Regions from separate parts of the Mesorhizobium sp. M7A.F.Ca.CA.002.05.1.1 genome, predicted to be linked through region 1. Evidence: predicted binding sites of a transcription regulator. Region 1 holds the regulator's gene; each other region holds the start of a gene.
What was found. Region 1 encodes PhoB, which activates phosphate uptake and scavenging genes when phosphate is short. Its sites were predicted from a motif close to TGTCATNNANCTGTCAT; they were not measured.

Region 1 (7,525 bases):
TATCCGGGTAGATTGGATGACTGACGCCATAATCGTGCAGCATATCGCGTTCGACCGTCGCCTTGTCGCCCGTCTTTGCCAGCCTGAGGAAACCGATGCCGCGCAAGCCGGCGAAATTCTTGTCGACATCGAGCGCGTTGAAGAACGCCTTGAACTCATTGCGAGAAATATCGCCATTGCGGGCGTCGAACAGGGCCTGCGTCGAGCGCAGCAGCGACAGATGCAGGTCGATGCGGCTCTCGATCCGGTTGAGCGCGTCGTCGGCAGTCGCCTCGAACTTGATGCGCGCGGCTTCCTGTGTGGCGAAATAGGCGAAACCTGCCATCACCATGCTGATTAGTGCGACGGCGATAAAGGCGATGATCGGGAAAAGCTTCTTCAACGGATCGTGCGGTCCCTGAGCGATATCGGACCTTTATGGGCAAGTCGCCGTGCCAACACAATGCCACGGCCAAGCCATCCTTACGGCTGGCATATCACGTGTCCGGCAACGGCGAGCTGGCTTGATCTCAGGCTGCGATCTTCAGCGCACCCGGTCCTGGAATGGCGCCCGGCGGGCATTTGCCAAGAATGATCATCCCCAGCACCTCGTCCTGGGTGACATCGGTGGTGCGGGCGGTGCCAACGACCTGACCGTTCTTCATGACGCAGACCCGGTCGGCAAGCTCGAACACATCGTGGATGTCGTGGCTGATCAGGAAGATGCCGATGCCATCGGACTTGAGCTGCTTGACCAGTTCGCCGACCTGCGCCGTTTCCTGCGGACCAAGCGCCGCCGTCGGCTCGTCCATGATCAGGATGCGGGCGTTGAACAGGATCGCACGCGCGATCGCCACCGATTGCCGCTGGCCGCCCGACAGCTTGATCACCGGCTCCTTGAAGCGCTGGAAGCGGGGATTGAGCCGGCCCATCACCTTGCGCGCCTCGGCCTCCATGGCAACGTCGTCGAGCGTACCCCAGGCGGTCATCAGCTCGCGGCCGAGGAACAGATTGGCGGCGGCGTCGACATTGTCGGCCAACGCCAGCGTCTGGTAGATCGTCTCGATGCCGTATTTCTTGGCGTCGCGTGGATTGGAGATCGATGCCTCCTCGCCGTTGACGAAGATCTGGCCCGAATCGCGCTTGTAGGCGCCGGACAGGATCTTGATCAATGTCGACTTGCCGGCGCCATTGTGGCCGAGCAGCGCCACGACCTCGCCGGGGAAAAGATCGATCGAGGCGTCGTCGACGGCGCGGATGCCGCCAAACGCGATCGAGATGTTCCTCATGTCGATCAGCGCGGTGGCTGCAGGAGCAGTCTTGTCATTCATGGCATGCCCTCCTAGACGCGCTTGCGATAGACGGTGTCGAGCCACACGGCGATGACCAGTACGGCCCCGACGACGATGCTCTGCAGCGGCGAGTCGACGCCGAGCAGCACCATGCCGGACTGCAGCGACTGCATCAGCAGGGCGCCCAGCATGGCGCCGATGATCGTTCCCGATCCGCCGGCAAGCGACGTGCCGCCGATCACGGCGGCTGCAATGACGAGCAGTTCGTCGAGCGTTCCAAGCACGTTGGTGGCCGAATTCTGCCGGGCCGAGGAGATCGCCGCGGCAATCGTGGCCAGCACGCCCATGATCATGAACACCTTCATGGTGATCCATCGCGTGTTGATGCCGGCGAGATTGGCCGCCTCGGGATTGCCGCCGATGGCGAACACATAGCGGCCGAAACGGGTGCGGTTGGTGATGAAGGTCATGACCAGCCCGACGGCGACAGCCATCAGCACCGGTATCGCGATACCGTGGGCGATGAACAGGCCGCCTTCGGGAACGGTGATGTTGTTGGCGGCCGCATATCTGTTCACGATGCCGATCGGCCAGGGGTAGGAGTTGGCGAGCCAGACCGCACCCATGATGGCGCCGCAGGTGACGACTCCAAGCAGCGCCTCGGCCCAGATCGGACGTAGCGGAAACCGGAAACGCTTGCGCTGCACCCGCCCGTTGAACAGCCCAAACACCACGGCGAGGCAGGCGACGATCCCAACGACCCAGCTCCAGGTCGCGCCGATCGATCCCGCCGGCCCACCGCCCATCAGCTGAAAAGTGGCGTTAAGCGGCGCCACGGTCTGGCCTGAAGTGACCCACCAGGCGGCACCGCGCCAGACCAGCAGGCCGCCCAGCGTCACGATAAAGGCGGGCACTTCGAGATAGGCGATGACGAAGCCTTGAAAAGCGCCGATCAACAGGCCGAGCGCCAGGCCGATGACCAGTGCCAGGACCCAGATCCACGGGTTGCCGAGTTCGAGCCCGACAAAGCGCACCAGGAAATGCACCTGGGCAAATCCCATCACCATGCCGATCAGGCCCTCGGCGGAACCGACCGACAGGTCGATGTTGCGCATGACGATGACCAGCACCATGCCGCAGGCCATGATGGCAACCGCGGATGTCTGCACCGACAGGTTCCACAGATTGCGCGGCGTGAGAAAGGTGCGGCTGTCGAAATCGAGCGGATTGACGCCAAGGCGCAGGCTGGAAATGACATGCAGCCCAATCCAGATAACCAGCAGCGCGCCGATCATGCCGAGCATGCGGGTGTCGATCTCGGTCGCCTTCAGGAACCGGGCGACGGCGCCGAGTTCCGACGCGCGCGCCGTATCGGTCTGCGGGTTTGACGTCGTATCGGTCATGGTTTCCTCCCACCGGCTGGCCGTCTGACGCGCATGCCGGAGCCCAGCCTAGAAGCTATCCGCATGATGCGGAAACAGAATTCTTTGAGAAAACGCCGCGGCTTTTGGGCCGCGGCGTTCAGATATTGCAAAGTGGTACGGATCAGTTGCAGGCCGCCACGGTGCCGGCGGCGACACCCGCGCAGACTTCGTCCTTCTTGATCCAGCCGGCGTCGATGACGACGTTGAGATTGTCCTTGGTGATGGCAACCGGGGTCAGGAACAGCGACTTGACGGTGTTGCCGCCCGGCGTCGTGAAGTCCTTGGCGCCGGCGATGTCGCTCGTCTTCTTGCCGTCGGCCAGTTGCGAGGCGATCTCGGCGGCATTCTTGCCGAGCTCCCGCGCGTCCTTCCACACCGACACGGTTTGCGTGCCGAGGGCGATGCGGTTCAGCGCGGCGTGGTCGCCGTCCTGACCCGAGACCGGCACGGTGCCGGCCAAGCCTTGAGCCGTCAGCGCCGCGACGACGCCACCGGCAGTGCCGTCATTGGCCGCGACCACCGCGTCGACCTTGTTGTCGTTGGCGGTCAGGAACTGCTCCATGTTCTTCTGGGCGTTGGCGGGCAGCCAGCCATCCGTGTAGGCTTCGCCGACATTCTTGATCTTGCCGCTGTCGATGGCTTCCTTGAGCACTTCCATCGAGCCCGAGAACAGGAAGTCGGCATTGGGATCGGCACCGGAGCCCTTGATGAAGACGTAGTTGCCTTCCGGCTTGACCTTGAACACTTCGCGGGCCTGCATGCGGCCGACTTCCTTGTTGTCGAAGGTCAGATAGAAGACGTCCTTGTTCTCGATCAGCCGGTCATAGCCGACGACCGGAATGCCTTCGTCCAGCGCCTTCTGCACGGCCGGGCCGATGGCCGAAGCGTCCTGCGCCAGGATGATCAGGGAATTAGCGCCCTGCGAGATCAGGCTTTCGACATCGGTAAGCTGCTTGCCGGGATTGGACTGCGCATCGGCGGAGATGTACTTGTCGCCGGCGGCCTCGATCGCCGTCTTCATGGCGGCCTCGTCGGTCTTCCAGCGTTCTTCCTGGAAGTTGGACCACGAAACGCCGACAACCTTGTCCTTCGCCTGCGCGACAGACGCGAGCGTCAGCGACATGGCGGCACCCGCCAGGATGGCGGCCGTGAATCTTTTCATATTATCCTCCCTGCGCCGCGTATGGCGCGACCAAACTGACCCGAGGGCCGGCACAGAGGCTCTATTTTTTCGAGCCTCGAAAAAATACTGGGCCAACGCCCGAACGCTGTCAACATCGATTCTGATGGATTTTGATGTCATTTCGAGTTTTTTTCGAGTCTCGGAATAAATAAATGACACGGCATGCAGCTTCTGCCAGTATTTACCGGCGTCACCGACAGCGTTCCAGGGGCAGGAGGAACCGCGGCGACCGGGAGGATATGAAAGAACATGTCGGTCGGAATCCGCCACGACGATCTGCGCCGCCGCAACCGCGCCATGGTGATCGCGGCAGTGCGCCGCGCCGGACAGCCGTCACGAACCGAGATCGCCGCGACCACAAGCCTCAGCCATTCGACCATCTCGGCGATTTCATCCGACCTGATCGTCGAAGGCATCCTGACCGAAAGCAAGCCGAGCGAGGCCGGCTCGCTCAAACGCGGCCGGCCGCAGGTCGGCCTCAGTCTCAATCCGGAAGCGGCCGCGGTAATGACCGTGGTGCTGTCGCTGAACTTCCTCTCCGTCGCCGTCATCGACTATGCCGGCCAGGTGATATCCGAGGAACAGCGCCGGCTGGACACGCTGACGATGTCGCGCGAGTCGCTGATCGGGGAATGCACGGCCATCGTGCGGCGCCGCCTGGCAGATCCCGACCTGGACGTGCGCAGCATCGCCCGCATCGCGCTGGCCATCCAGGGCATCACCGACACCCGTGCCCGCGCCATGCTGTGGTCGCCGATCACGCCGCACACCGACATCGCCTTCGCTGACATATTCGAAGACGAGTTCGGCATCCCTGCCATAATGGAGAACGACTGCAACATGATGGCGGTGGCGCTGCGCTGGCGCGACCCCGATCGTTACCGCGACGATTTCATCGCTATCCTTTTGTCGCACGGCATCGGCATGGGACTGGTGCTGAAGGGCGAATTGTTCACCGGCACCCATTCTTCGGGCGGCGAATTCGGCCACATGATCCATCGGCCGAACGGCGCGCTATGTCGCTGCGGACGGCGCGGCTGCGTCGAAGCCTATGCGGGCAATTACGCCATCTGGCGCAACGCCAGGCAGATGGGCGAGGATGCAGAACCCGTCGCCGATGTCAGCGACGCCGACATGCGCGCCCTGGCTGCCGCGGCCCGCGAAGGTGACGGACCCGAACGGGAAGCCTATCGCAAGGCCGGCGAAGCGCTCGGCTACGGCCTCGGCAGCCTGTTCGCGCTGATCGATCCGGCGCCGGTCGCCATGGTCGGTGTCAGCGCCGCCGCCTTCGACCTGATCGAGCCGGCATTGCGGCAAGCGATTGCCCAGACCGCCGGCGGCCAGCATTCCAAATCGATTTCCTTCGACACCGAGCCGAACGAACTGCCGCTGATCCGCGAAGGCTGCGCCATGCGGGCGCTGATCTTCGTCGATCAGGAGATTTTTGCGCCGGGCGTGCAGGCGAGATCCGGTTTCGGCGGCAAGAACGTGGCGTGAGTTCAAACGAGGGAGTTCAGTCCTCTCGGATGGCGTATCCGGCCCCACGGATCGTGCGGATGACATCAGGCATACGGCCATTGTTGACCGCCTTGCGCAGCCGGCCGACATGCACGTCGACCGTGCGCTCGTCGATGTAGATCGTCTCGCCCCAGACATTGTCGAGCAGCTGGCTGCGCGAGAACACGCGGCCTGGATGGCGCATCATGAATTCGAGCAGGCGGAATTCCGTCGGCCCAAGCCGGATCTCGCTCTTCTTGCGATAGACACGGTGCGACTCGCGATCGAGCACGATATCGCCGACCTTTAGCACGCTGGACAGCACTTCCGGCTTGGCCCGGCGCAGCAGCGCCTTGACCCTGGCCATGAACTCCGGCGTCGAGAAGGGCTTGACCAGATAGTCGTCGGCGCCGGTCGACAGGCCGCGCACGCGGTCGCTTTCCTCGCCTCGCGCGGTCAGCATGATGATCGGCAGCCGCTCGGTCTCGGGACGCATTCGCAGGCGCCGGCAGAGTTCGATGCCCGAAACCGCAGGCACCATCCAGTCGAGCACCAGAAGATCGGGAACGTTCTCCTGCAGCCGGATTTCGGCCTCATCGCCGCGCGTCACCACCTCGACCTGGTAACCTTCGGATTCAAGATTGTAGCGGAGCAGCACGCCTAGCGGCTCCTCATCCTCCACCACCATGATGCGTGGTGCGATCATCGGCTGGTCACCCTTGTTATGCCGCTGGCGCGGACATTGCCGTCTCGTCCTGCTTCGGACGATTGGCTGGCAGCTGCGTGCCGGTCAAAACATAGTAGGCATTTTCGGCGATGTTGGTCACGTGGTCGCCGATCCGCTCGAGGTTCTTGGCGCAAAACAACAGGTGCGTGCACGCCGTGATGTTGCGGGGATCTTCCATCATGTAGGTCAGCAGCTCGCGGAACACCGAGGTGTATTTGACGTCGATGCGTTCATCATTGTTTCTGAGCGTGGCAAGCGCTGCCGCGTCAGCGGCGGCATACTCGTCGACGACCCCCTGCACCTGGATCAGCACCAGCTGCGCCATCGCGTCGATCGAATGCGAAAGATCGTGCGGCGTGACGCTCAGCCCGACAGTGCCGACGCGCTTGGCGATGTTCTTGGCAAGGTCGCCGATGCGCTCGAGGTCGCCGGCCATGCGGATCGAACCGACCACCGCACGCAGATCGTTGGCCATTGGCTGGCGCTTGGCGATCAGCGTGATGGCGCGATCGTCCAGCTCGCGCTGGCGGGCATCCATGATCGCATCGTCGGAAACCACGCGCTGCGCCAGCGCATTGTCCGAATTGAGCAAAGCCTTGGTCGAGCCACTGACCATCGAGCGGGCGAGATCGCCCATGTCGCGGATCAGCTGGCTGATCTGCTCCAGATCCTCATCGAAAGATGCAACGGTATGTTCACCCATGATCTTCGTCCCTCATATGCCTGAGCTCAGCCGAACCGGCCGGTGATGTAGTCCTGGGTGCGTTTGTCGTCGGGGGTGGTGAACATCTTGTCGGTGGCGCCCTCCTCGACCAGATAGCCTAGATGGAACATCGCGGTGCGCTGCGACACGCGCGCTGCCTGCTGCATCGAATGGGTGACGATGACGATCGTATAGTTCTGGCGCAGTTCGTCGATCAGTTCCTCGACGCGAGCAGTGGCGATCGGGTCGAGCGCCGAACACGGTTCGTCCATCAGGATCACCTCGGGTGACACGGCGATGGCGCGTGCAATGCACAGACGCTGTTGCTGGCCACCGGAAAGACCCGTGCCAGGTTCCTGCAAACGGTCCTTCACCTCGTTCCAGATCGCCGCCTTCTTCAAGCTCGACTCGACGATCTGATCCATGTCGGCCTTGCGCTTGGCCAATCCGTGGATGCGCGGGCCATAGGCGACGTTCTCGTAGATCGACTTGGGGAACGGATTGGGTTTCTGAAACACCATGCCGACGCGCGCCCTGAGTTCGACGACATCGATGTTCTTGTCGTAGATGTCTTCTTCGTCGAGCGTTATCTTGCCGGTTACCCGCGCGGAATCGATGGTGTCGTTCATGCGGTTGAGGCAACGCAGGAAGGTCGACTTGCCGCAGCCGGAGGGGCCGATCAGCGCCGTCACCTGATTCAGGCGGACGTCGAGATTGACA
Region 2 (7,525 bases), on a different contig from region 1:
CTGGCGAGCGAAAGGGCATAGTTGACCGCGAAGTAGATGAGCGCGCCGAGAATATAGAGCGGCATGGCCTCATAGGTGCGGCCGATGACCTGGTTGATGGCCTGCATCAGGTCGGTGATGCCGAGCAGCGATACCAGCGCGCTGCCCTTGACCGCATCGGTGACGCCGTTGATCCAGGGCGGCAGGAAGCGCCTGAACGCCTGTGGGAAGATGACGTAGGCGAGCCGCTGTCGAAAGGTCAGCCCGATCGCCATCGCCGCCTCGGACTGCCCTTTCGGAATGGAGCCGACAGCGCCTCTGAAATATTCTACGACCTGGGCTGTCTTGAACAGGGTCAGCGCCAGCACGGCGGCCCAGAACGACGGCAGATGAAGCCCGATGGCCGGCAGTCCGTAATAGACAAAGAAGATGAGCACCAGGATCGGGATGCCGCGGATGGTGTCGCTGAAGATGCGCACGGCCCATTGCAACGGCACCGGGCCATAGACGAGACCGACGCCCATGATCACGCCGGCAATCAGCGAAAATACCACGACCAGCAGGGATACCCACAGTGTCAGCGCAAAGCCCTGGGCGAGGAAAGGTAAGGCATAGGCGATCTGGGTCAGCATATCAGCGCGCCGCCCTGAACCGGCGCTCGACAAGCCGAAGCGCAAAAAGCAAGATGTAGCCGGTCACCAGATACATCGCCGTGACCACGAGATAGACCTCGACGATGCGGAAGGTGTTGAAGTTGATCCACTGGGCGCCATAGGTCAGCTCCGGCACCGAAATGACCGACGCGACGGAGGTGTCCTTGAACAGCGATATGAAGGTGTTGGACAATGCCGGCAAGGTGATGCGCAGCATGGTCGGCAGGCGCACGTTGAGCAGCCTTTGCCAGGGTGTCAGGCCGATTGCCTTGCCGGCGTCCAGCTGTCCGCGCGGAACGGCTTCGAGCCCGGAGCGAAACACCTCGACCAAATAGGCGCCGCTATAGAGCGACAGCGTGACGACGAACGAGGTCGGCGCGCTGTAGGCGATATCGACCACTGTCGGCAAGCCGTAGAAGACGAGGTAGACGAGCAGGATCAGCGGCACGTTGCGGATGAATTCGACGTAGGCGGCGATGATGGTGCGCACGATGCGTCCGGCAGACACATACCAGACCGCCAGAACCAGGCCGATGACGATGCCGATGGCGATCGATATGACGGCGAGTTCGAGACTGAGCAGCAGTCCGCCCCACAGCTTGTCGAAGTGCCGCCAGATCAGGTTGAAATTAAGGGCATAGCCCATGCGTCCGCCTCAGTGCCGCAGGCTTAGAGCGGTTCACCGTTTCACGGAAACGGCGACCCGCTCTAACTCTTTGTTTTGACGCAATTCCGGACGAAAACCGTTTCACACTTTTCCTGGAATTGCTCTAGGGAGGCGGAAGGGCGCTGGATACGCCCTTCCGCCCGATGCAGGTCAGATGGCTGGGAAGCCGGGATGGCGCGCCGGCGGCTCCTGTCCGAAATAGTCCTTGAAGGCGGCATCGTAGAGTGCGTTTTCGTGGCCGAACATGGCGATGGTGAAGGTCGCGTTGACGAAGGTCAGCCAGTCAAGGTCGCCTTGCCGGAGTGCCGCGCCATAAAGCATGCTCAGCCAGCTCTTGCCGGCGTCGAAATATCTGTCCGGATTGCGCGAGGCGAGCCAGCGCACCGTGGACAGATCGACGGCAGCGGCGTCGACGCGTTTCGATTCCAGTGCCTGCAGCACGTTGGCCTGGGTATCGATCTGCATAACCTGGCACTCGGGCAGCACCGAATGCACCTGCGCCTCGGCATCGACATTCTGCAGGATGGAGACGCGTGTCGCCGAGCCGCCGGCAAGCAGCTTGTCGAAGGTCTTGTTCTCGGCGGTCGGAAGGCTCAGCAGGGCGACGCCCTCGACATAGTAAGGCCGGGAAAAATTGACCAGCTGCGAGCGCTGGGCGCTCATCGTCATGAACTGAATGGTGATGTCGACCTTGTTGGTGGTGACGTTGGGGATGCGCTGTGCCGGATCCTGCATCACGAACTCGACCTTGGTCGGATCGTCGAAAAGGCCCTTGGCAAGAATGCGTCCCATGGTGATGTCCATGCCGACGAGTTCGCCGGCATCGTTCTCGAAGTGCCACGGCGCATTGGTGCTGCCGGTACCGACGATCAGCTTGCCGCGATCGAGCACGGTGCGCAGCAGGCTGTCGGGTGCTGCCTGAGCAGCGGCCTTCTGGGCATCGACGGCTACCGCCGCACCCACGACGCCGGCCGTGGCCAGTCCCGCCATTCCCAATTTCAGAAAATCACGTCTTCCGGATGTGTCGTTCACGGCGACCTCCTTTCGTTTGTGTTCCCCTTGCACAGGCAATACACGCGTCAGTGACGTCGAAGCGATTGTCTCTTACAAGAGACGTGTGTATCCTGTACAGGACAGATACTAACACCGGGAATCAACAATGCAAGATGGCAATGCCTCGGCACTTTCAGCCGGCGAGAAGATTTCGGGCTCCCGTGAAAAGGGGCTCAACCGGGTGCTCGAGATTCTGGAGTTTCTTCACACGACCCAGCGCGCGATCGGCATTGGCGACCTTGCCAAGGGCGTGCACGCGCCCCGTTCGACGACCTATACGCTGGTGCGGTCGCTGGTCGATGCGGGACTGCTGGAAATGGAAGGCGACGGCAATCGCGTCTATTTCGGCAAGAAGCTCTATCTCTACGGAATGGACTATGTGCGGGGCAACGACCTGTTGAGGCGGGGGCGCCAGGAGGTCGACAATCTGTCGCGCGAGACCGGCGAGACTTCCGAACTGTGCATGCTGCAGAGCGGCCGCTATACGATCGTCCATGCGAGTCCCGGCACCAGGCCGTTCCGCATCAGTTCCGCCACCGGCTTGCAGATACCGCTGCCCTGGACGGCCTCGGGGCGGCTGCTTCTGGCGGGGCTGGAGAAGGCTGAGATCGAAGGCATGGTGTCGGACGACGATCTCGTGCTGCCCGACGGGCGCAAACTGCGGCTCGACGATTTCGTCGCCGACATCGCAAAAGCGCAGGTCACCGGCTATTGCGTCACTTCGGGCCTTGTCGATGCCTATACGAAGTGCCTTGCCGCGCCGGTGTTTTCAGCGCCGGGCAAGGTCGAGGCGACCATGTGCCTGGTGGTCCCCATCGATACGTCCGAGGAGCGGACCGGCGAACTTATCGGCCTGCTGCGTGATCGTGCCGCGAGACTTTCGATCGCAGCCTAGGCATGCGAACGAGCGAATGCCAGTTCATGCAATAATGTCGGGAATGATCTTGTCTTCCAGCGCCATCAGCCGATCCTTGAGGAACAGCTTCTTCTTCTTCATGCGCTGGATCTGCAGCGGATCGCAGGCCATGGCGATCATCGCGTTGATGGCGGCATCGAAATCGGCGTGTTCCTGCTTCAGGCGGGAAAATTCGAGGCGAATATCGGCCTGTTCCTGATCGGACATTCTCTACCGTCTGCACGTCTGCGGCGCCCAAAACTGGGCCTGATTGGGCGGGACCGGGTGTTTTGTCACCGGCGTGCAGCCCATATCACATTTCAAGGTGTCGTGGAATGCTACCACGGATCATTCGACATCGCCCGCGGAAGGTGACACACTGTCACCGTGCCGTCACAGAAGCGAACCTGCGGTGGACGCGCCGTGACGGTTGCAATCGAGGAAAACCATGAAAGGGAGAACCAATCATGTCTCTTGCATCCCATCTTGATGAGTTGCAGCGGAAACACGGCGACATCGAACGTGAAATCGATGACGCGATGAATCATCCATCGGTCGACGACCTCGAAATCGTGAATCTCAAGCGACGCAAGCTGGCACTCAAGGACGAGATTGAAAAACTAAGAGGCAAACCGACCACGCATTGACGCCCTCCTGACATAGCCGCCCAATATCCGCGGCCTCTTTTCCCGGCGGCACCCCGCCGCCGGCGTGGAGGGTTTTGATTTTCCAGCACCGGTCTGTCAGCCGAAGCTGGACTTGCACCCGGCTCAATCTCCGCTTCGGCCGTCGCCCGTTTCGCCAGATCATCGATTGTTTCTGGTCGCCGGCGGCGGGCGATTCCGGCCAGTGGCGACCTGTCGCCATTGACAAGCCATCTTTGCTCCTCCACCTCATGCCCGGACCTCAGCGCATCGGCCCGGGGCGTCGTTGTGCGTCCATGCAGGACACAAGATGCTCCAGAGACAAAAGGCTGCCGGCATGACCGGATATTTTTCCTCTCCTTTCCCCCGCCGCACGTCGGTCGGCGTCGATGTCGGCGGCGTGGTCGTCGGCGGCGGCGCGCCCGTTATCGTCCAATCGATGACCAACACCGATACGGCCGATATCGACCAGACGGTTGCGCAGGTCGCAGCGCTGCACCGGGCCGGCTCGGAGATCGTGCGCATCACCGTCGATCGCGACGAGAGCGCCGCCGCCGTGCCGCGCATTCATGAGCGGCTTCAGCGGCTTGGTATCAACGTGCCGCTGGTCGGCGATTTCCACTATATCGGCCACAAGCTTTTGGCCGATCATCCGGCCTGCGCCGAGGCGCTGGCCAAATACCGCATCAATCCGGGCAATGTCGGCTTCAAGGACAAGAAGGACCGCCAGTTCGCCGATATCGTCGAGATGGCGATCAGGCATGACAAGCCGGTGCGCATCGGTGTCAACTGGGGCTCGCTCGACCAGGAGCTTTTGACCCGGCTGATGGACGACAACCAGGACAAGGGTTTTCCGCTGACCGCGCAGGAGGTGATGCGCGAGGCGATCGTGCAGTCGGCGATCCTGTCGGCCGAGATGGCGGAAGAGATCGGCCTTGGCCGCGAGAAAATCATCCTGTCGGCCAAGGTCAGCGGCGTGCAGGACCTGATCGCCGTCTATACCGAGCTCGCCACCCGCTCCAATCATGCGCTGCATCTCGGCCTGACCGAAGCCGGCATGGGCTCGAAGGGCATCGTCGCTTCGTCGGCCGCCATGGGCATCCTGCTCCAGCAAGGCATCGGCGACACCATCCGCATCTCGCTGACACCGGAGCCGAACGGCGACCGCACGCGCGAGGTGCAGGTGTCACAGGAATTGCTGCAAACCATGGGGTTCAGGCAGTTCGTGCCGATTGTTGCCGCTTGCCCCGGCTGCGGCCGCACCACCTCCACCGTGTTCCAGGAACTCGCCCAGAACATCCAGGCCGATCTCAGGAAGAACATGCCCGTGTGGCGCGACAAATACCCCGGCGTCGAGAACCTCAAGGTCGCGGTGATGGGTTGCATCGTCAACGGCCCTGGCGAGTCCAAGCATGCCGACATCGGCATTTCGCTGCCCGGCACGGGCGAAATGCCGACGGCGCCTGTCTTCGTCGACGGCAAAAAGGCGGCGACGCTGCGCGGGCCGTCGATCGCCGCGGATTTCGAGAAAATGGTCGCCGACTATATCGAGCAACGGTTCGGTCGCGGCAAGGCCGCGGCCGAGTAGAACCGATGCAGCGTTTCCTTTGGGCAGCGCTGATCCTGCTGTACGGGCTGACCTGGTCGACCCTTGTGCAGGCCGATCCGCCGCAATCCGCCAAGCAGCGGCTGATCGACAAGGTCTGCAATCTGATCCAGGCGCATGCCGACCAGAACGGCCTGTCCAGGGATTTCTTCGCCCGGCTGATCTGGAAGGAAAGCCGTTTCGATCCCAACGCCGTCAGTCCGGTCGGTGCCGAAGGCATTGCCCAGTTCATGCCGGGCACCGCCAAGATGCGCGGGCTCGCCAATTCCTTCGACATCAACCAGGCGATTCCGGCTTCGGCCAGATATCTGGCCGAAATGAAAACCGGCTACGGCAATCTCGGCCTGGCCGCCGCCGCCTACAATGCCGGCGAGAGCCGGGTGTCGCGCTGGCTCAGCTCCGGCGGTTTCCTGCCGATGGAAACCGAAAGCTATGTCTTAGACATCATGGGCGAACCAGCCGACAAGTTCACCGACCGGGCCTATGCCGGAAGGGTCGAGCCGCTCGACGCAAAGACGGATTTTGCCGTCGCTTGCCGAAAACTGCCGGTGATCATGTCGCGGACGGTGGCCATGGCTTCGATCAACATAAAGCCATGGGGCATCCAAGTGGCCGGCAATTTTCGCCGCAGCGCCGCGATCAACCAGTGGGTCAGGGTAAGGAGCCGGTTCCCGGCCCTGCTCAACGGGCATGATCCGGTGGTCAGCCGGGTGCGCACGCCGATCGGCCGGCGCGGCATCTACGCGGTCAGGATCGGTGTCGACCGCCGCGCCGATGCCAACGTTATTTGCCAGAAATTGCAAAGTGTCGGTGGGGCGTGCGTGGTGGTGCGCAACCGGTAATTTGGCCGCTGCCGGCATGGTGTTTGTCCGAGAGAGGCATTTAAAAGCGATAGCCGTGACGTCGCATCCAGCAAAGATTTCAGCTATAGCGGCCGCCATCCTTACTGGGCGGCGGCCCTGTCTTTGACGAGCAGCATGGGCCTCAACATGTTCGATGGATACATCATCTGCGGCACGCCGAGGACCGGTAGCACGCTGCTGTGCAAGCTTCTGGCATCCACGAAGACGACTGGCGATCCGCACTCATTCTATCGGCGGCAGGATGTGCTGGAGTGGGCTGAAGAGTGGAAGCTGCCCGATCGCGACACGATGAGTGAGCTCGACTTCAATGTCGCCTATCTCAACGCGGCGATCGCTGCCGGCAAGGGTGGGACCGGCCTCTTCGGCCTTCGCTTGATGCGCGAAAATCTGGATGAACTCTCGGCAACCCTCGACCGGATTTTCCCGAAACTGCAGTCGGACAGAGCGCGTCTTGAAAAGGCCTTTGGCCGCGTCCTCTACATACACCTCTCGCGGGAGAACAAGCTCGCGCAGGCTGTCTCCCTGATCAAGGCGGAGCAGACCGGTCTTTGGCATATCGCTCCCGATGGCACCGAGATCGAAAGGGTCGCACCGCCGAAAGAGCCCCAATATGATTTCGAGCGTATCAAACGAGAGGTCACGGAACTCGAGACCTATGACGCGGCCTGGAACATTTGGTTCGCAGAGCAAGGCATATCCCCGCTGCGCGTCGGCTATGAGCGCCTTTCAGGCAATCCGGCTGCGACGTTGCTAGGCATCTGCGAAGCCCTGGGAGTCCCAGCACCTGACGAGGAGGATGTAAGCCCCGGCGTTGCAAAGCTTGCTGACGCGACAAGCCTCGACTGGATGCGCCGCTATCGTCTGGAGGCTGCCGCCGTCTGACGCATCCTCATGGATGCAGTCAGGCGGTCTTGGCCACGACGGTCTCGCTGAGCCAGGTGCCGATCTTGGTGCCTAGGCGGTCGGGCGAAACGGGCTTCGGCAGATAGTCGTCCATGCCTGAATCGATGCACTTGTCGCGATCGCCCTTCAGCGCGTGCGCGGTGACGCCGATGATCGGGATGTGGGCGCCCGTCGAGACCTCCATCGCCCGGATGGCGCGGGTCGCCTCGTAGCCGTTCATTTCGGGCATCGAAACGTCCATCAGGATCAGCTTGGGGCGCAG
Region 3 (7,525 bases), on a different contig from region 1:
TGGACTCCAGCGTATCCACTGGGCAATCGCGCCCAAGACCGCACCTCGGCCGCTCATCAGCTGCAGTCGTTGCGGCACTGTGAAGGCCTATTGCAGCAGCGGGAAATTCCGCGTCAACGCCAACGGCAAACGCATCGACGTGTGGCTGATCTATCGCTGCATCGACTGCGACAACTCCTGGAATTTCGGCATTTTCGAGCGCTGCAACCGCCGCGACATCGACCCGACGCTGCTGGCGGCGCTCGAACGCAACGATCCTGCACTCGCTCACCGTCATGCCTTCGATGTAATCGCGTTGCGCAACCGGATCGGGCGCGTCGAGGAGTTCTCCGATGTCAGCATTCACAAGCGCAGGCTCGGCGACACCGGGGAAGCCGCGACCGTGTTGGAGATCCAGCTTGGACTGGAAATGCCGACATCGCTGCGACTCGACCGGCTGCTCGCTGGCGAACTCGGCATCTCGCGATCACGGCTTCAGGCGCTGGAGGAGAGGCGGCTGCTCATCGTTGACCCGGATGGCGCAAAGGCCCTGCGCAAGCCTACCCGCGCGGGAATCGCGATCCGCATCGATCTGGCCGGCGAGGCCGATCGGCAGGCCATCATCTCGGCTGCCGGTGGATGAACGAAAAAGGGGCGGAACACTGGTTGCTCCGCCCCTATCGACTGTCGGAAAATAGAGAGCTTACGCCGCGCCGACCACCTTGGACGACTTCTCGAACCGCTTGCGCTCGTTCGGATCGAGATAGAGCTTGCGCAGCCGAATGGTCTTGGGCGTCACTTCGACCAGTTCATCGTCCTGAATCCAGGCCAGCGCGCGTTCCAGCGTCATGCGGATCGGCGGCGTCAGCTTGACCGCCTCGTCCTTGCCGGCGGCACGGATGTTGGTCAGCTTCTTGCCCTTGAGCACGTTCACTTCAAGATCATTGTCGCGGCTATGGATGCCGATGATCATGCCCTGATACACCTTGACGCCCGGATCGATGACCATCGGGCCGCGATCTTCCAGGTTCCACATGGCGTAGGCGACCGATTCGCCCTGTTCGTTGGAAATCAGCACGCCATTGGTGCGGCCCGGCAGCTCACCCTTGTAGGGCTCATAGGCGTGGAAGAGCCGGTTCATCACGGCGGTGCCGCGCGTGTCGGTCAAAAGCTCCGACTGGTAGCCGATCAGGCCACGGGTCGGCGCGTGGAAGACGATGCGCTGGCGATTGCCGCCGGACGGGCGCAGTTCGACCATCTCGGCCTTGCGCTCGGACATCTTCTGCACGACGACGCCGGCATGCTCCTCATCGACGTCGATGACGACTTCTTCGACCGGCTCCAGCAATTCGCCGTTCTCGCCCTTCTGCATGACGACGCGCGGACGCGACACGGCGATTTCAAAGCCTTCGCGGCGCATCGTCTCGATCAGCACGGCCAGCTGCAATTCGCCGCGGCCGGAGACGAAGAACGAATCCTTGTCGGGCGATTCCTCGATCTTCAGCGCGACATTGCCTTCGGCTTCGCGCAGCAGGCGGTCGCGGATGACGCGGCTGGTCACCTTGTCGCCTTCGGTGCCGGCCAGCGGACTGTCATTGACCAGGAACGACATCGTCACGGTGGGCGGATCGATCGGCTGCGCATGCAGCGGTTCGCTTACGCTCGGGTCGCAGAACGTGTCGGCGACGGTGCCCTTCGACAGGCCGGCAATGGCGACGATGTCGCCCGCCTGCGCTTCTTCGATCGGCTGGCGCTCAAGGCCGCGGAAGGCCAGGATCTTCGAAATACGGCCGGTTTCGATCTGGGTGCCGTCATGGTGCAGCACCTTGACCGGCTGGTTGGCCTTCAGCGTGCCGCTCTCGATACGGCCGGTGATGATGCGGCCGAGGAACGGATTGGCTTCCAGGATGGTGCCGATCATGCGGAACGGGCCGGGATGAACGGTCGGCTCCGGCACATGCTTGATGACGAGGTCGAACAGCGGTCCCAGCTGCTGGTCCTTGGGTCCTTCCGGATTTTCCGAAACCCAGCCATCGCGGCCTGAACCGTACAGAATCGGGAAGTCGAGCTGCTCGTCGGTGGCGTCGAGCGCCGCGAAAAGGTCGAACACCTCGTTGACCACCTCGACGTGACGGGCGTCCGGACGGTCGATCTTGTTGATGACGACGATCGGCTTCAGGCCGACCTTGAGCGCCTTGCCGACGACGAACTTGGTTTGCGGCATCGGCCCTTCGGCTGCGTCGACCAGCACGATGGCTGAGTCCACCATCGACAGGATGCGTTCGACCTCGCCACCGAAATCGGCGTGGCCGGGGGTGTCGACGATGTTGATGCGGGTATCCTTCCAGTCGACCGAAGTCGCCTTGGCCAGGATGGTGATGCCGCGTTCCTTTTCGAGGTCGTTGGAATCCATGGCGCGCTCGGCGACGCGCTGATTGTCTCGGAAGGAGCCGGACTGCTTCAAAAGCTGGTCGACCAGGGTGGTCTTTCCATGGTCGACGTGCGCGATGATCGCGATATTACGGATTTTCATGTTCTGGTCTCGGAAGCGTTGCAGGCAGCAGGCCAAAAGGCGCTGCCTCTTTCGGTTGCGCGGCTCATACAGGGTTTTTCGCAGTTGCGAAAGAGGAGGAGCGTCACCAAATACTCATCAAATCTTAAGCATCTGCGTGTGAGATGATTTTGTTAACCAAGGCGGGAACCCTTTGGGGCCCGGGCAGTTCAAACGTCATGACCGATAAACTCAACCGATTCTGGCCGCTCATCGCGTCTGTTGCCTTCGCCGTCCTGCTGGCGGCCAACGCCGCACAGTCAGCCGCGACGATGAAGGAATCACGGCCTGCCTTGCTGTCAGAGGCACAGTCGGCCGAGCAGATTTTCGCCGACGCACCAGACGGCGTCGACCCGATGGTGACCGGCCCGGTCAGCGCCGCCTTCAAGCAGCGCCAGGACTCCGCCAACTGCGACAGCGCCGTCTGGCCGAATATTCCCATGGTCTGCTACCCGGACTAGTCAGCGCTTCACCCCCCGCCCCGTCTCGCCAGCTTCGCTTTGCGAAGCCGCCGCCGACCTTCCCCACAAGGGGGAGGGTTGAGAAGCGCGCTTACGCCGACCGCACCGGGTCGAGCGTCACCTTGTAGAGTTCGTTGTCGTCGCGATCCATCAGCCGCACCGTCATCTGCTCGCTGGCGCCTGAAATATCGACGAGCCCGAAGAATTGCAGCCCGGCCGAGGGCGGCAGGTTCTGTCCCTGTTCGGCGGTCGGCGCCTTGATGAACTTCAGCTCCGGACCGAACGTCATGTCGAAATCGTTGGGACCGAACGTGCCGGCATGGATCGGACCCGAGACGAATTCCCAGAACGGATTGAACTCCTGGAACTGCGCCTTGTCCGGGTTGTAATAATGCGCGGCCGTGTAATGCACATCTGCGGTGAGCCAGACGGTGTTGCTGATGCCGGCATTCTTTATGAAGCGCAGCAGGTCGGCGATCTCGAGCTCGCGCCCTTTTGGCAAGCCATTGTCGCCATTGCTGACCGCTTCGGCGCCAACCTTCTTGGTGCCGTCGTCCCAGACGACGAGGCCGAGCGGCACGTCGGCGGCGATGATTTTCCAGGTCGCCTTCGAATTCGCCAGTTCGCGCTTCAGCCATTTCGTCTGCTGCTCGCCGAGCATGCGCGACTGCGGCGTCATCTCATCCTGCATGTCGGGACCATTGGGGCCGCGATAGGAGCGCATGTCGAGGAAGAACACGTCGAGCAGCGGCCCATAAGCGATCTTGCGATAGACGCGGCCGGGCTCGGACGGTTCGTAGCGGATCGTCGTCATCTCGTGGAAAGCCCGCGCCGCGCGGGCCGCCAGCACGTGGATGGATTTTTCCGTGTAGCGGCTGTCGGCGCTGAGATCCTTGGAATCCGACCAGTTGTTCAGCACTTCATGGTCGTCCCACTGGTAGAAAGTCGGGCAGATGGCGCTCAGGCCGAGCACGTTCCTGTCCATCATGTTGTATTTCCACTGGTCCCGGTACTCGTCCAGCGTTTCGGCGACCTTGCGCTTGCCGTCGATCAGCACGACGTTCTTCCACTTGCCGCCGCCGGGCAGGTCGACCTCGTCCTTCATGGCGCCGTCGGCATAGATGGTGTCGCCTGAATGCAGGAAGAAGTCGGGCGTGTGCTTGCCGATCGTGGCGTAGGTCTTCATGCCGGTCTCATCGATGCCCCAGCCCTGGCCGGCGGTGTCGCCGGACCAGGCAAAGCGGATGTCGCGCTTCGAGGCTGGCGCCGTCCTGAAACGGCCGGTGATCGGCTCCGAAACGGCGTTGATGTCGGCGAGATCGGCCGATGTCATGCGGTAGAAGATATCCTGGTCCGAAGCGAGGTCGGTGAGCAGCCGCTTGACCGTGTAATCGCTGGCCGGCGACGTATCGAGCGGCGCCAGCCGCGTCGCACTGGCGAAATTCTCCGTCGACGACACCTCGAACATGACGCGCGACGGTCGGTCGGTGCGCGTCCACACCATGCCGCTGGTGGCGTCGACATCTCCCGACTGGACGCCATGGGTGAAGGAAGGCCGCTGATTGGCGCGCGAATAATAGGGCAGCGCCAAGCTCGAGACGCCGGCCAGGCCAACGGCGCTGGCGGATGTGACGAAGGCGCGGCGGGTCATCGAGAGCTTGTTCATGGCTGTCTCCTGGTGGCTTGAACGGCGCCACCAAGGTCCAGCGTCAATGTTTCAGGCGCATCTCGGGATGATGAAGTTTTGATAACAATGAACAGGGTAATCTCCCCCTCGAGGGGGAGATGTCGCCAAAGGCGACAGAGGGGGTCGCCGCGCGTGGAGCGCTAACCTCCTTCTATCGCAAGAGGCCGAGCCCAGTCGGACCGACCCCCCTCTGGCCGCTTCGCGGCCATCTCCCCCTCGAGGGGGGAGATTAGCGTCGCGCCTAAGCCGCTTGCGGCTCCGGATCGAACGCCGGCTTGCTGGTGTTGATCAGCAGCGAGATACAGGCGGCGGCGATTGCCGTCATGCCGGCGATCAGGAAGGCCAGTTCGTAATTGCCCTGCAGCTCGCGCATGGTGCCGCCAAAGGCGGCGGCAGCGGCCGCACCGATCTGGTGCCCGGCGACGATCCAGCCGAACACGATCGGCCCACTGCGATCGCCGAACGCCTCGTTGGCGAGCCGCAGCGTCGGCGGCACGGTGGCGATCCAGTCGAGGCCGTAGAGCACGGCGAAGATGATCAAGCTGGTGGCCGAGAAGCCGGAATAGGGCAGATAGATCAGCGACAGGCCACGAATGCCGTAATAGACGCCGAGCAGCTTGCGCGGATCGTAGCGGTCGGTGAGCCAGCCCGACAACGTCGTGCCGATCAGGTCGAAGATGCCCATCATCGACAGCAGGCCGGCGGCCTGCACTTCGCCGATGCCCATGTCGCCGCAGAACGCGATCAGATGCGTGCCGACCAGCCCGTTGGTGGTGAAGCCGCAGACGAAGAAGGTGGCGAACAGATACCAGAACACCCGCGTGCCGGCGGCACGGCGCAGCGTCGAGAACGTATGCGCCAGAAAATTGCCCTGTGACGCAGGCGGAGTGGGCGGCACGTCGTCAGCCTCGGCGCCGTAGCGCACCATGCCGATCGATGCCGGCCGCTCCGGCACCAGCAGCCAGACCAGCGGTATCAGGGCAGCGGTCGCGATCGCGACCGCAATGACAACCGGCTGCCAGCCGCCCGACTGCGCCAGCGCGGCGATCAGCGGCAGGAACACCAGCATGCCCGAGGCGCTGGAGGCCGACATCAATCCCATGACAAGCCCGCGATTGGTCTTGAACCACCGGTTGACGATGGTCGCGCCGAGCACGCTGGCGACAGCACCGGAACCAATGCCCGAGAACACGCCCCAGGTGATGAACAGATGCCACGGCTTGGTCATCAGCAGGCTGAGCGCGGTCGAGCCCGACATCACCACCAGCGAGGCCAGCAGCGTGCGGCGAAGCCCGATGCGCTCCATCAGGGCTGCGGCAAATGGCCCTGTCAGGCCGTAAAGCAGGATGCCGACACCGGCGGCCAGCGAGATGATGTCGCGCCGCCAGCCGAAACTGTTCTCCAGCGGCAGCATCATGACCGAGGGTGCGGAGCGCAGGCCAGCCGCGACCAGCAGGCTAAGGAAGATCACGCCGACCACGACGAAAGCGTAGCGCTGGCCAAAGGGGCGGGATTGAGCTATCATGTTACTGACCGGTACGTTGCAGGTGGAGTATGTATACGTACCGATCGGTAACATTGTCAATCGAGCCACACGATGCCAACCGACAAAAATATTGATCTGACCATCAGCGACGATCATGCGTCGGCGCCGCCGAAAGCAGCCAAGAAGATCCTCGATGTGGCTTATGACCTGTTCTACCGGCGCGGTATCAGGGCGATCGGCGTCGACGAGATCGTCAAACGTGCCGGCGTCACAAAGCCCAGCCTCTATCGCAGCTTTCCGTCCAAGGATGAACTGGCCGCCTCCTATCTCAGGCAGTACGATCTTGAATATTGGGAGCGTTTCGACGAGGCGGTTGCCGCTCATCCCGGCGACCCGCGCGCACAGATCAAGGCTTTCCTGACCCGCATCGGCAAGCGCACGCAAGTGGCGGACTATCGCGGCTGCGGCATGACCAACGCGGCGGTCGAATATCCCGACCACAGCCATCCGGCCCGTGTGGTCAGCGAGGCCAACAAGCAGGAATTGCGCCGCCGCCTACGCGCCATGGCGGTTGCGATGGGCGCGCAAGACCCTGACACGCTCGGCGACGGCCTTCTGCTGCTGATCGAAGGCGCCTATATCAGTGGCCAGCTGTTCGGGCTCGGCGGCCCGGCGCAAGCGGTCGCCCGCAACGCGGACCTGCTGATTGAAGCGAGCTTGAAGAAATAACGTTTGGCGCTACGCTGCGGCAGCTTGCAACGGAGATTGACCGCCATGCGTGCCATTCTGATCCCGCTTGTTCTGGTCGGTCTCGGTCGGGCTGCGCAAGCCGACGGCATTTCCAGCGCCTACACCGATCTGGATTCGAAAAAGGATTGCGTGACCTACGCGCAGGCCGAGGAAGGCGACGGCGACTGGGCCGAACTCGCCTGTTCGGGCTATCGCGGCTATCCCGTACTGATAGCCTATGACGATGCCCGTGAATCGCTGTTCTACGGCTTTCCCCCCGGCGGCGACATGACAACGGTCTGGGAGAGCTTTTCCGGTTTCAATTCGTCCGGAGCCAAGATCGAATGGCGCATCGAGACCACCGGCGACAAGGCTGTGCCCTATGCAGCCATCCATCGCCGCTCGATCAGCAATCCCGAGGACGAGAAAAAGCCGACCGAGGTGCTGCTCGTCGCCAAGGTCGGCCAGATGGACGCCCGCGACGGCTGCACCGTCGGCCTGGTGCTGGCCACCGGCAATCCCACCGCCAACGATCAGGCGCGCAAGCTTGCCGACGACAAGGCACGCACCTTCGCCTGCGGCAAGGACAGGCGCACCGTCATCGGCAATGTGCCGGCTTTTGGCCGGGTGGA
Region 4 (7,305 bases), on a different contig from region 1:
CAAGGGCGTGCCGCGCCAGGGCTGACGGGTTCCGAAATGCTATGAGGTTCTATCCATAGGGCTAGGCCAGTGCGGCCAAGCTGGCGCGCATCGATCGGTCATGTTCCGGCAGCCGTGATACGGTCGGCAGGCCGCGGGCTTCCTGGGCACCGAAGCCCAACCGTGTCAGACAGGCGCGCGCCAAGGCCGCATTGCTGTCGATGACGACCAATCCATTGACACCGTTGAGGCTGGCGGCCACCACCGACAGTTCGGTGCAGCCGAGCAGGGCTGCATCGGCGCCGGCCGCTTGCGCGATGTCGAGCGCGCGCTCGGTTTCAACCGCCGCATCCGCGATCGAACCTGCCTTGACGAGGCTGATCGCGCTGTCGACGCAGGCCTGAAACTCGGTGTTCGCGGGAAGGCAGAGCTCAAATCCCGCCGCCGACATCCTGTCCTGATAGAAGCCGGAGACCAGCGTGCCTTGGGTGGCGAGAACAGCAACCCGGCCCTGATCCAGGCTGCGACGCGTCTCCGTCACCACAGCATCTCCGATATGGATGATTTCCGCGCGCGAATTCGCCGCCAGTTGGCTGTACCAATGGTGGGCGGTGTTGCACGGCATCGCGATGCGGGCGACGCCGAGCGCATTGAGCGTCGCGACCGCGGCTTTCAAAGGCGCCAGCGGCCCATCATGGCCGGCAAGGATCGCTTCGGTCCTGTCGGGCAGCTGTGGGACACTGAGGATCACGGCAGGCACATGTTCGTTGTCTCTGAGCGCCTGGGTCATCCGGGTCAGCTTGAAGTAGAAATCAGCCGAAGCAAGCGGCCCAAGACCGCCGATAATGCCGAGCTGGGGACGGATGCTGTCGTCGATCATCTGACAGGCTCGGCTTCGAGCTGGTCCGAGGCGGCGTCAGGCTGCGTCGTCTCCCTGTGGCTGGGAGCGATCATTGCCGTGCTCGCCGCGACGGTGCAGACGCTGGCCAGCGTCATGAACGTGTCGACGGCTGCATCCACCGCGACGAACAGGACGAACGCCGCCTCGAAGGGAAGCTTCAGGTAGCCGCAGACGATGGACATCTGGGACAGGATGAGCAGGCTGCCCATACCGCCGGTGGTGAGCGCGAGAAGCGCTGAGATGATGCCGACGAGCACGAGGTCCGAGACTGCAAGCTGGTGGCCGTAAAGCTGGGCAATGAACAGCGCACCCGAGGTGTAGAGCAGCGCCGGGCCAGTGCGCAGCAATGCCGCCTGCAGCGGCACGAGCAGTTCGACCACCACCAGGCTGAACCGCAGGCGCTCGCTCAAAAGGTTGATGACCCATGGCAGCGAAGCGACCGTAGAGCGTGTGGTGATGGCCACCATGAGAAGCGGCTGGCAGGTCTTGATCGTGGTCCAGTAGCTTCGTCGCGACCGGATGGCGATAATGGCAAAGGCCCCGGCAACGAATATGAGGCAGGAAAGACCCATAACCAGCAGGTAACCGCCCATCAGCGTGAGCGGCTTGGTTCCGGTCGACGCGGTCTGGTCCGCGATCAGGATGAAAGTTGCAAAGGGCAACCCCCAGATGAACCAGTTGGTGAGCACCGTGCAGGCCCGGTAGACCGCGTTGAGCGCCTGGGTCAGGCTCATGGACGAAGGCTGGGGAATCTTCCCCATCGCGAGCCCGAAAAGCAGGCAGAACAGCAAAACCTGGATGGTCTGGCCCGAGGCCAGCGCGTTGAAGACGTTGTTCGGCACCAGGTCGAGCAGGATCGAGTGCCCGCCATTGGGGTCGCCATTGGAGGGCGGCGGCTGGAACGGGAAGGCGAGATCGGTGGACACGCTGCCTTGCGAATTGATGAACTCGCCAAGCTCGATGCGCGACTGCGGATTCTCGATCTGGCCCGGCTGCAGGATCAGCGACAGGGTGCCGCTCACCAGCACGCTCAGGAACGACACGACCAGCACGGCCATACCCACCTTGCCGAGGTAGCGGACCGATTTGGGATCCTGGACCATTGCCGTGATGGAGAAGATGACCGACGAGACCAAATAGGGCAGGACGACCATCTTGAGGAAATTCAGGTAGAGCTGTGCGACAGGGCTGATCGCATGGGCAAAGTCTGGATAATAGAGGCCGCACAATATCCCTGCAGCAATCATCACAATCGTCGTCACGGGCGAGCGCAGGATACGCCTTGCCGCGAGGCGCCAGTCGAAAGGCAGGGGTCCGGCTACCTCGGAGATGGCCATGTCAGGCTTTGCTCCCCAGGCGATAGCGGGCGATGATCTCATCCGTGTTGAGAATCTGCTGACCCCGCGCGAGATCGAGATAGAGATCGACAAAGGCCGCGAGGTGCGGATTGTCGGGCCGCACGCCGACTGCGATCGTATCGACCTTGTCGGTCAGCGTGATCGAGCGCGCGACAACCGTCATCGACGGATCGTCGACCATCAGCTTCTTGATCTCGAAATCATCGCGATAGGCCATGTCGATCGTCCCGTTTCGGATCGCATCGATGATCAGATCCCAGCTTGCCAGGCGGTGGATTTGCGCATGCGGGAAGGTCGTGGCCGCATAGGTGGCGAATGAAGAGCCCTCGATCACGCCAAGATCGCCTGAGAAATCACGGACGATCTGTTCGGCCGGTTTGCCTTGCGCGATACGCGCCAGGTTGAGGCGGTTGGCGATCAGCCCTTGCCGCAGCATGGCGTAGGGGCGGGAATAGATGATCGACCGGCCGCGCTGAAGCGTCCGGCTGAGCTTGCCAATCGCCATGTCGGCCTGTCCGGAACTGACCTGACTGACGATATCGTCGAACGTTGCGGCGGATCGGTCGAATACCGGCTCGACGCCAAGCGCCGCGGCGATGCCGTGGGCCAACTCCATGTCTATGCCATCGTCCCCCGATCCGTCGGCCGGAAAGAACGGATTGGAAGCGAAGGCCGGCATTGCGATGCGCAATGCATCGCCGCTCGCGATAGGTTGAGGGGCGTTCTCCGCCTGCTGTCCCGGAGTGCTGGCTGCGCGGGCTTGCGAGATCAGCAACCCGCCGCTCCCGGCCGCAAGCAGTGTACGACGTGTAACCGACATGCGCGTTCTCAATTAACCCGGGAAAGCTGCAACATGCACAACCCGCGTTAAACAAACGTGTATATTACACTGAGCCTTTTTATGTATCGGACAAGCAGCTTAGCGCCACAAAATATCAGCATTGCCTAATATATTAGGAAAAGCGGAAGGATCGCGTTGCTTCCCGCCGGGCGATCGTCTGGATTGTCAAAACGTCTCGACCCAAGGCCGTAACTCAAGCTCCGAGCTCCAGGCGCTGCGATGCTGGCGATGGACCGCGAGATAGGCCTCGGCGATAGCGTCCGGCGACAGGCGGCGGTCCTGTAGGTCGGGATCGGCTGCCTGTCCGGGCGGCGCGATCTGGCCGTCGATAATGAAATGGGCGACGTGGATGTTCTGCGGGGCGAGTTCGCGGGCCATGGACTGCGCCAGGCCGCGCAGGCCGAATTTCGGCATGGCAAAGCCGGCCGAGCCGGGAAAGCCCTTCACACTGGCAGTGGCGCCGGTGAACAGGATCGAACCGGATCCCCGGACAAGCAGCCGGCGCGCCGCCTGCTGGCCGACCAGGAAGCCGCCATAGGCGCCGACCAGCAATGCCTGTTTGACCGCTTCCGCATCGAGCTCGGCGATCGGGCCGCGTGTGCGTGCGCTGGCGTTGAACACCACGAGCGCCAGCGTGCCGGCCTTGTCGGCGGTGTCGAACAGCCTGGCGACGGACGCAGCGTCGGCGACATCCGTCTCAACGGCCAGAGCACCGGTTTCGCCGATCAGAGCGCTGAGCTTCTCGACGTTACGGGCGGCCAGAACCACGCGAAAGCCTTCCCGGGTGAGAAGGCGCGCAAGCGAGGCGCTCAGACCAGCGCCCGCGCCTGCAATAACGGCCACATTGGATGAGGTCATGATTTTCTCTCCCTTGCGGATTTCGGCGGAAGCGTTCGCCAGACCAGACAAGGTCGCGCCTTCGGGGCTGACAGGCAAGAGGTGGCATCTCGTTGGCTGTTGAACCAGACGGGCTGCAGAAACGACGTTGCGCGGTCCAATATCGCCTGTGGAGCTACGAAAGCCGCTCGGCCTTCAGCACCGAGACCGCCACTTCGAAAGGGACAAGGCTTGGACCTTGCCCGCCGCCCGGATTCATTAGACCAACATTTTGGCGGTAGAATCGTCAGGTTTCGTAAAGCTGTCGGCGATCTCATCAATGGGACTGGAGCGTGGTCCCGAAAAGTGGGAAACGGTTTTCGGAAAAGATTATGCTCAACAAGGAAACGATTATGGAACCAATCTGGGCCGTCGGCCTGATGACCGGCACGGTGCTGGACGGCAACATCGACGTCGCGCTGATCAAGACCGACGGCGAACGTATCGAGGATTTCGGCACCTATCGGCTGATGCCCTATCCTCCGTCGATCCGCTCCCTGCTGGAAGAGACGCTGACGGAGGCGCGGGCGTGGAACTTTGACGGGCCGGAGCCGGCGATCTTCCGCACCGCGGAGGAAGCCCTGACGCGTGCCCAGTCAGCAGCCGTCAAGGAATTGGTCGAAGGCTATGGCATGACGATGGCCGATATCGGCGTCGTCGGTTTTCACGGCCAGACCGTTCTGCATCGCGCGCCGCAGGTTGGACGGCTGGGCCAGACAAGGCAACTCGGCGATGGTGAGCTGATGCATGCCATATTGGGTACCAAGGTCGCTTACGATTTCCGCTCGGCCGACATGCGCGCCGGGGGGCAAGGCGCGCCGCTGGCCGCGGTCTATCACACCGCGTTGATGCGCGGCGCCGGCGCCAATGGCGAGGTGGCCGTACTCAATCTCGGCGGCGTCGCCAACATCACCTGGTGGGATGGCGCCGACAATGTCGTTGCCTTCGACACCGGCCCCGCCAACGCGCCGCTGAACGATTTCATCAAGTCGAAGGGGCTCGGCGAGATGGACCGCGACGGCGCGCTCGGCGGTGCGGGCAAGGTGGACGAGGCGCGGCTGGCCAAGCTGCTGCAGCACCCCTATCTCACCAAGCCCTATCCCAAATCGCTGGACCGTTTCGACTTCGGCGCCGCCATGGCGGACGGGCTGGATGCGGAGGATGGCGCGGCACTGCTGACCGCCTTCACCGCTGGAGCCGTCGGCAAGGCACTCGACCTCTTACCAAGCCGTCCTAAAAAACTGGTGGTCAGCGGCGGCGGCCGCCACAACCCGACCATGATGGCGATGCTGACCAGCCGTGCCGGCGTCGAAGTGGTGCAGGCCGAGAGCCTCGGCTGGAGCGGCGATGCGGTCGAGGCGGAGTGTTTTGCCTTCCTCGCGGTGCGCGTGCTGCGCGGCCTGCCAATCAGTTTTCCGAGCACGACCGGCGCACCGCGGCCGATGCGGGGCGGAAAACTCGCCAGTTAGAGCCTCTTCCATCCCGGAACGGGATGGGATGACCTTTCCCGCCCGGCCGACTTTCAGGCGATGCGGCTTTTTGCTCAGGTTTTGCAGTCGAAAGGTCTTCGGAATAGTCGAAAAGCTTTTCCGCCGGGACCCACTGTCATCCAACCGTTAAGAAGAATTAATACAAGACAACAGCGATCTTGTTTTCAGCTGACGCCTCATTTCGCAGGCGTATGGCCATTGATGCGCGCCTGCATAGCGGCGGCAGTATAGTTGGGATTCAATTTATGTTGTCAGCAGGTTTAGCTTTATTGCGCGGTGCACGGCCGACGATTTCGGGGGCGGCAGCTGCGCTCGCCCTTGCAATCATCGGGGCCATGATCGGATCCGCTGCGCGGGCTGAGCCCATTCGCGGTGCGGGGTCGACACTGGCCGCGCCGATCATCGGCAAGTGGGCAACGACATACAAGGCTGCACGCGCCGACGGCGGCGACTTCTTCACGCTGGACTGGACCGTCGATTATGAACCGGTCGGATCCCTTGCCGGCCTGATGCGGCTTGCGCAGCCCGAACTGGATTTCGCCGCCACGGATGTTCCCGTGCCGGCTGATGATCTCGCCAGGAACGGCCAGCAGCAATTTCCGATCGTCATGGGCGGGATCGCGGTGGTCGCCAATCTCGATGGCCTGCCGGAGCAAGGTCTGCGCCTCTCCGGCCCGGTGATCGCCGACATCTATCTGGGCAAGATAAAGTCCTGGTCCGATCCTGCGATAAGGGTGCTCAATCCCGACATAGCCCTTCCCGATCTCGCCATCGGCGTCATCCACCGGCAGGACGGTTCGGGCTCAACCTATGTCTTCACCGAGTTTCTGTCATCGACAAGCGAAGACTGGAAGACGAAGCTTGGAGCCGACACTCTGATCGACTGGCCGCTCGGGACAGGCGCGGAAGGTACGCAAGCGCTTCTTCGTGCCGTGGCTGCGAGCAAGGGGGCGATTGCCTACGCCGAATACGGCCAGGTTCTTCGCGCCGGCCTTCCCTTCGCAGCGGTCCAGAACAAATCCGGCAAGTTCGTCAAACCGGACCCGCAGGGCGTGCAAGCAGCGGCCACCTCCGTCGCCTGGGGGGAAACGACCGACTTCTTCGCCTCCCTCACCAATCGCAGCGGAGATGGTGCGTACCCGATCAGCACGGCGGTGTTCGCCGTTGTCCAGGTCTCGGGGCGTTCGGAACATCGCTATCGCCGCGTGCATGATCTTTTCCGGCTCGCCTTCGCGCAAGGTGCCGGCGACGCCACCGCACTCGGCTATGTGCCGCTGCCGAAAGCGCTCATTGGCCAGATCGAACAGTATTGGGCAAGGCAATTGCCGGTCGGAAACTGACCCGAACGAAGCTGCCTTGCGCAGCAACTGAACTTCATACCGCGTCGTCGTGGCGACTTGTTGGGGACTGCCTGAAATGGACATAGATATCTTCAAGGACATCCTCGTGCCGGTGATCGGCGGCTTGGGCATCTTCATGCTCGGTCTGGATTTCATGGCAAACGGCATCCAGGCGCTGTCGGTCAACCGGATGCGCGACTTTCTCGCCAAGGCAGCCGGTACGCCGGTCAAAGGCGTGCTGGCGGGAACGCTGATCACCGGCGTCATCCAGTCGTCGACGGCGATGAGCGTCATGGTCGTCGGGCTGGTCAATGCCGGTGTCATCGCCCTGCGGCCGGCGATCAGCGTGATCATGGGCGCCAACATCGGCACCACGCTCGGCAACGGGCTCATCGCCCTGCCGCTCGGTCCGCTCGGATTGATCCTGGCCGGCGTGTTCTCGCTGGTCTACTGCTTCGCCAAAAGCGAAAAGGTGAAGAACATAGCGCTCGCCTGCATGGGTTTCGCTCTGATCTTCTAC

Region 2: EN939_RS07490 (YdcH family protein) is a predicted target of PhoB. The motif match lies at 3,628-3,644, and genes of this name have one in related genera.
Region 3: EN939_RS10390 (alkaline phosphatase D family protein) is a predicted target of PhoB. The motif match lies at 4,728-4,744, and genes of this name have one in related genera.
Region 4: pstS (phosphate ABC transporter substrate-binding protein PstS) is a predicted target of PhoB. The motif match lies at 5,559-5,575, and genes of this name have one in related genera.

What each region holds. Positions count from the first base shown of each region.
Region 1 is NZ_RZQI01000119.1:2,516-10,040, forward strand. Features, by position in the region: gene EN939_RS08875 (CHASE domain-containing protein) at 1-382, opposite strand, end outside; gene EN939_RS08880 (ATP-binding cassette domain-containing protein) at 510-1,310, opposite strand; gene EN939_RS08885 (sugar ABC transporter permease) at 1,322-2,674, opposite strand; gene xylF (D-xylose ABC transporter substrate-binding protein) at 2,817-3,857, opposite strand; gene EN939_RS08895 (ROK family protein) at 4,128-5,375, shown strand; gene phoB (phosphate regulon transcriptional regulator PhoB) at 5,392-6,081, opposite strand; gene phoU (phosphate signaling complex protein PhoU) at 6,098-6,805, opposite strand; gene pstB (phosphate ABC transporter ATP-binding protein PstB) at 6,832-7,525, opposite strand, start outside.
Region 2 is NZ_RZQI01000094.1:3,632-11,156, reverse strand. Features, by position in the region: gene EN939_RS07515 (amino acid ABC transporter permease) at 1-611, opposite strand, end outside; gene EN939_RS07510 (amino acid ABC transporter permease) at 613-1,278, opposite strand; gene EN939_RS07505 (transporter substrate-binding domain-containing protein) at 1,450-2,331, opposite strand; gene EN939_RS07500 (IclR family transcriptional regulator) at 2,459-3,247, shown strand; gene EN939_RS07495 (YdcH family protein) at 3,272-3,475, opposite strand; gene EN939_RS07490 (YdcH family protein) at 3,715-3,894, shown strand; gene ispG (flavodoxin-dependent (E)-4-hydroxy-3-methylbut-2-enyl-diphosphate synthase) at 4,229-5,479, shown strand; gene EN939_RS07480 (lytic transglycosylase domain-containing protein) at 5,485-6,339, shown strand; gene EN939_RS07475 (Stf0 family sulfotransferase) at 6,487-7,242, shown strand; gene EN939_RS07470 (response regulator) at 7,262-7,525, opposite strand, start outside.
Region 3 is NZ_RZQI01000149.1:1,071-8,595, reverse strand. Features, by position in the region: gene EN939_RS10405 (DUF1062 domain-containing protein) at 1-622, shown strand, start outside; gene typA (translational GTPase TypA) at 683-2,512, opposite strand; gene EN939_RS10395 (hypothetical protein) at 2,710-2,991, shown strand; gene EN939_RS10390 (alkaline phosphatase D family protein) at 3,083-4,657, opposite strand; gene EN939_RS10385 (MFS transporter) at 4,920-6,203, opposite strand; gene EN939_RS10380 (TetR/AcrR family transcriptional regulator) at 6,276-6,893, shown strand; gene EN939_RS10375 (hypothetical protein) at 6,939-7,525, shown strand, end outside.
Region 4 is NZ_RZQI01000187.1:98-7,402, reverse strand. Features, by position in the region: partial or broken gene EN939_RS12295 (iron chelate uptake ABC transporter family permease subunit) at 1-25, shown strand, start outside; gene EN939_RS12290 (aspartate/glutamate racemase family protein) at 62-859, opposite strand; gene EN939_RS12285 (dicarboxylate/amino acid:cation symporter) at 856-2,217, opposite strand; gene EN939_RS12280 (substrate-binding periplasmic protein) at 2,219-3,058, opposite strand; gene EN939_RS12275 (SDR family NAD(P)-dependent oxidoreductase) at 3,245-3,937, opposite strand; gene EN939_RS12270 (anhydro-N-acetylmuramic acid kinase) at 4,309-5,424, shown strand; gene pstS (phosphate ABC transporter substrate-binding protein PstS) at 5,781-6,785, shown strand; partial or broken gene EN939_RS12260 (Na/Pi symporter) at 6,862-7,305, shown strand, end outside.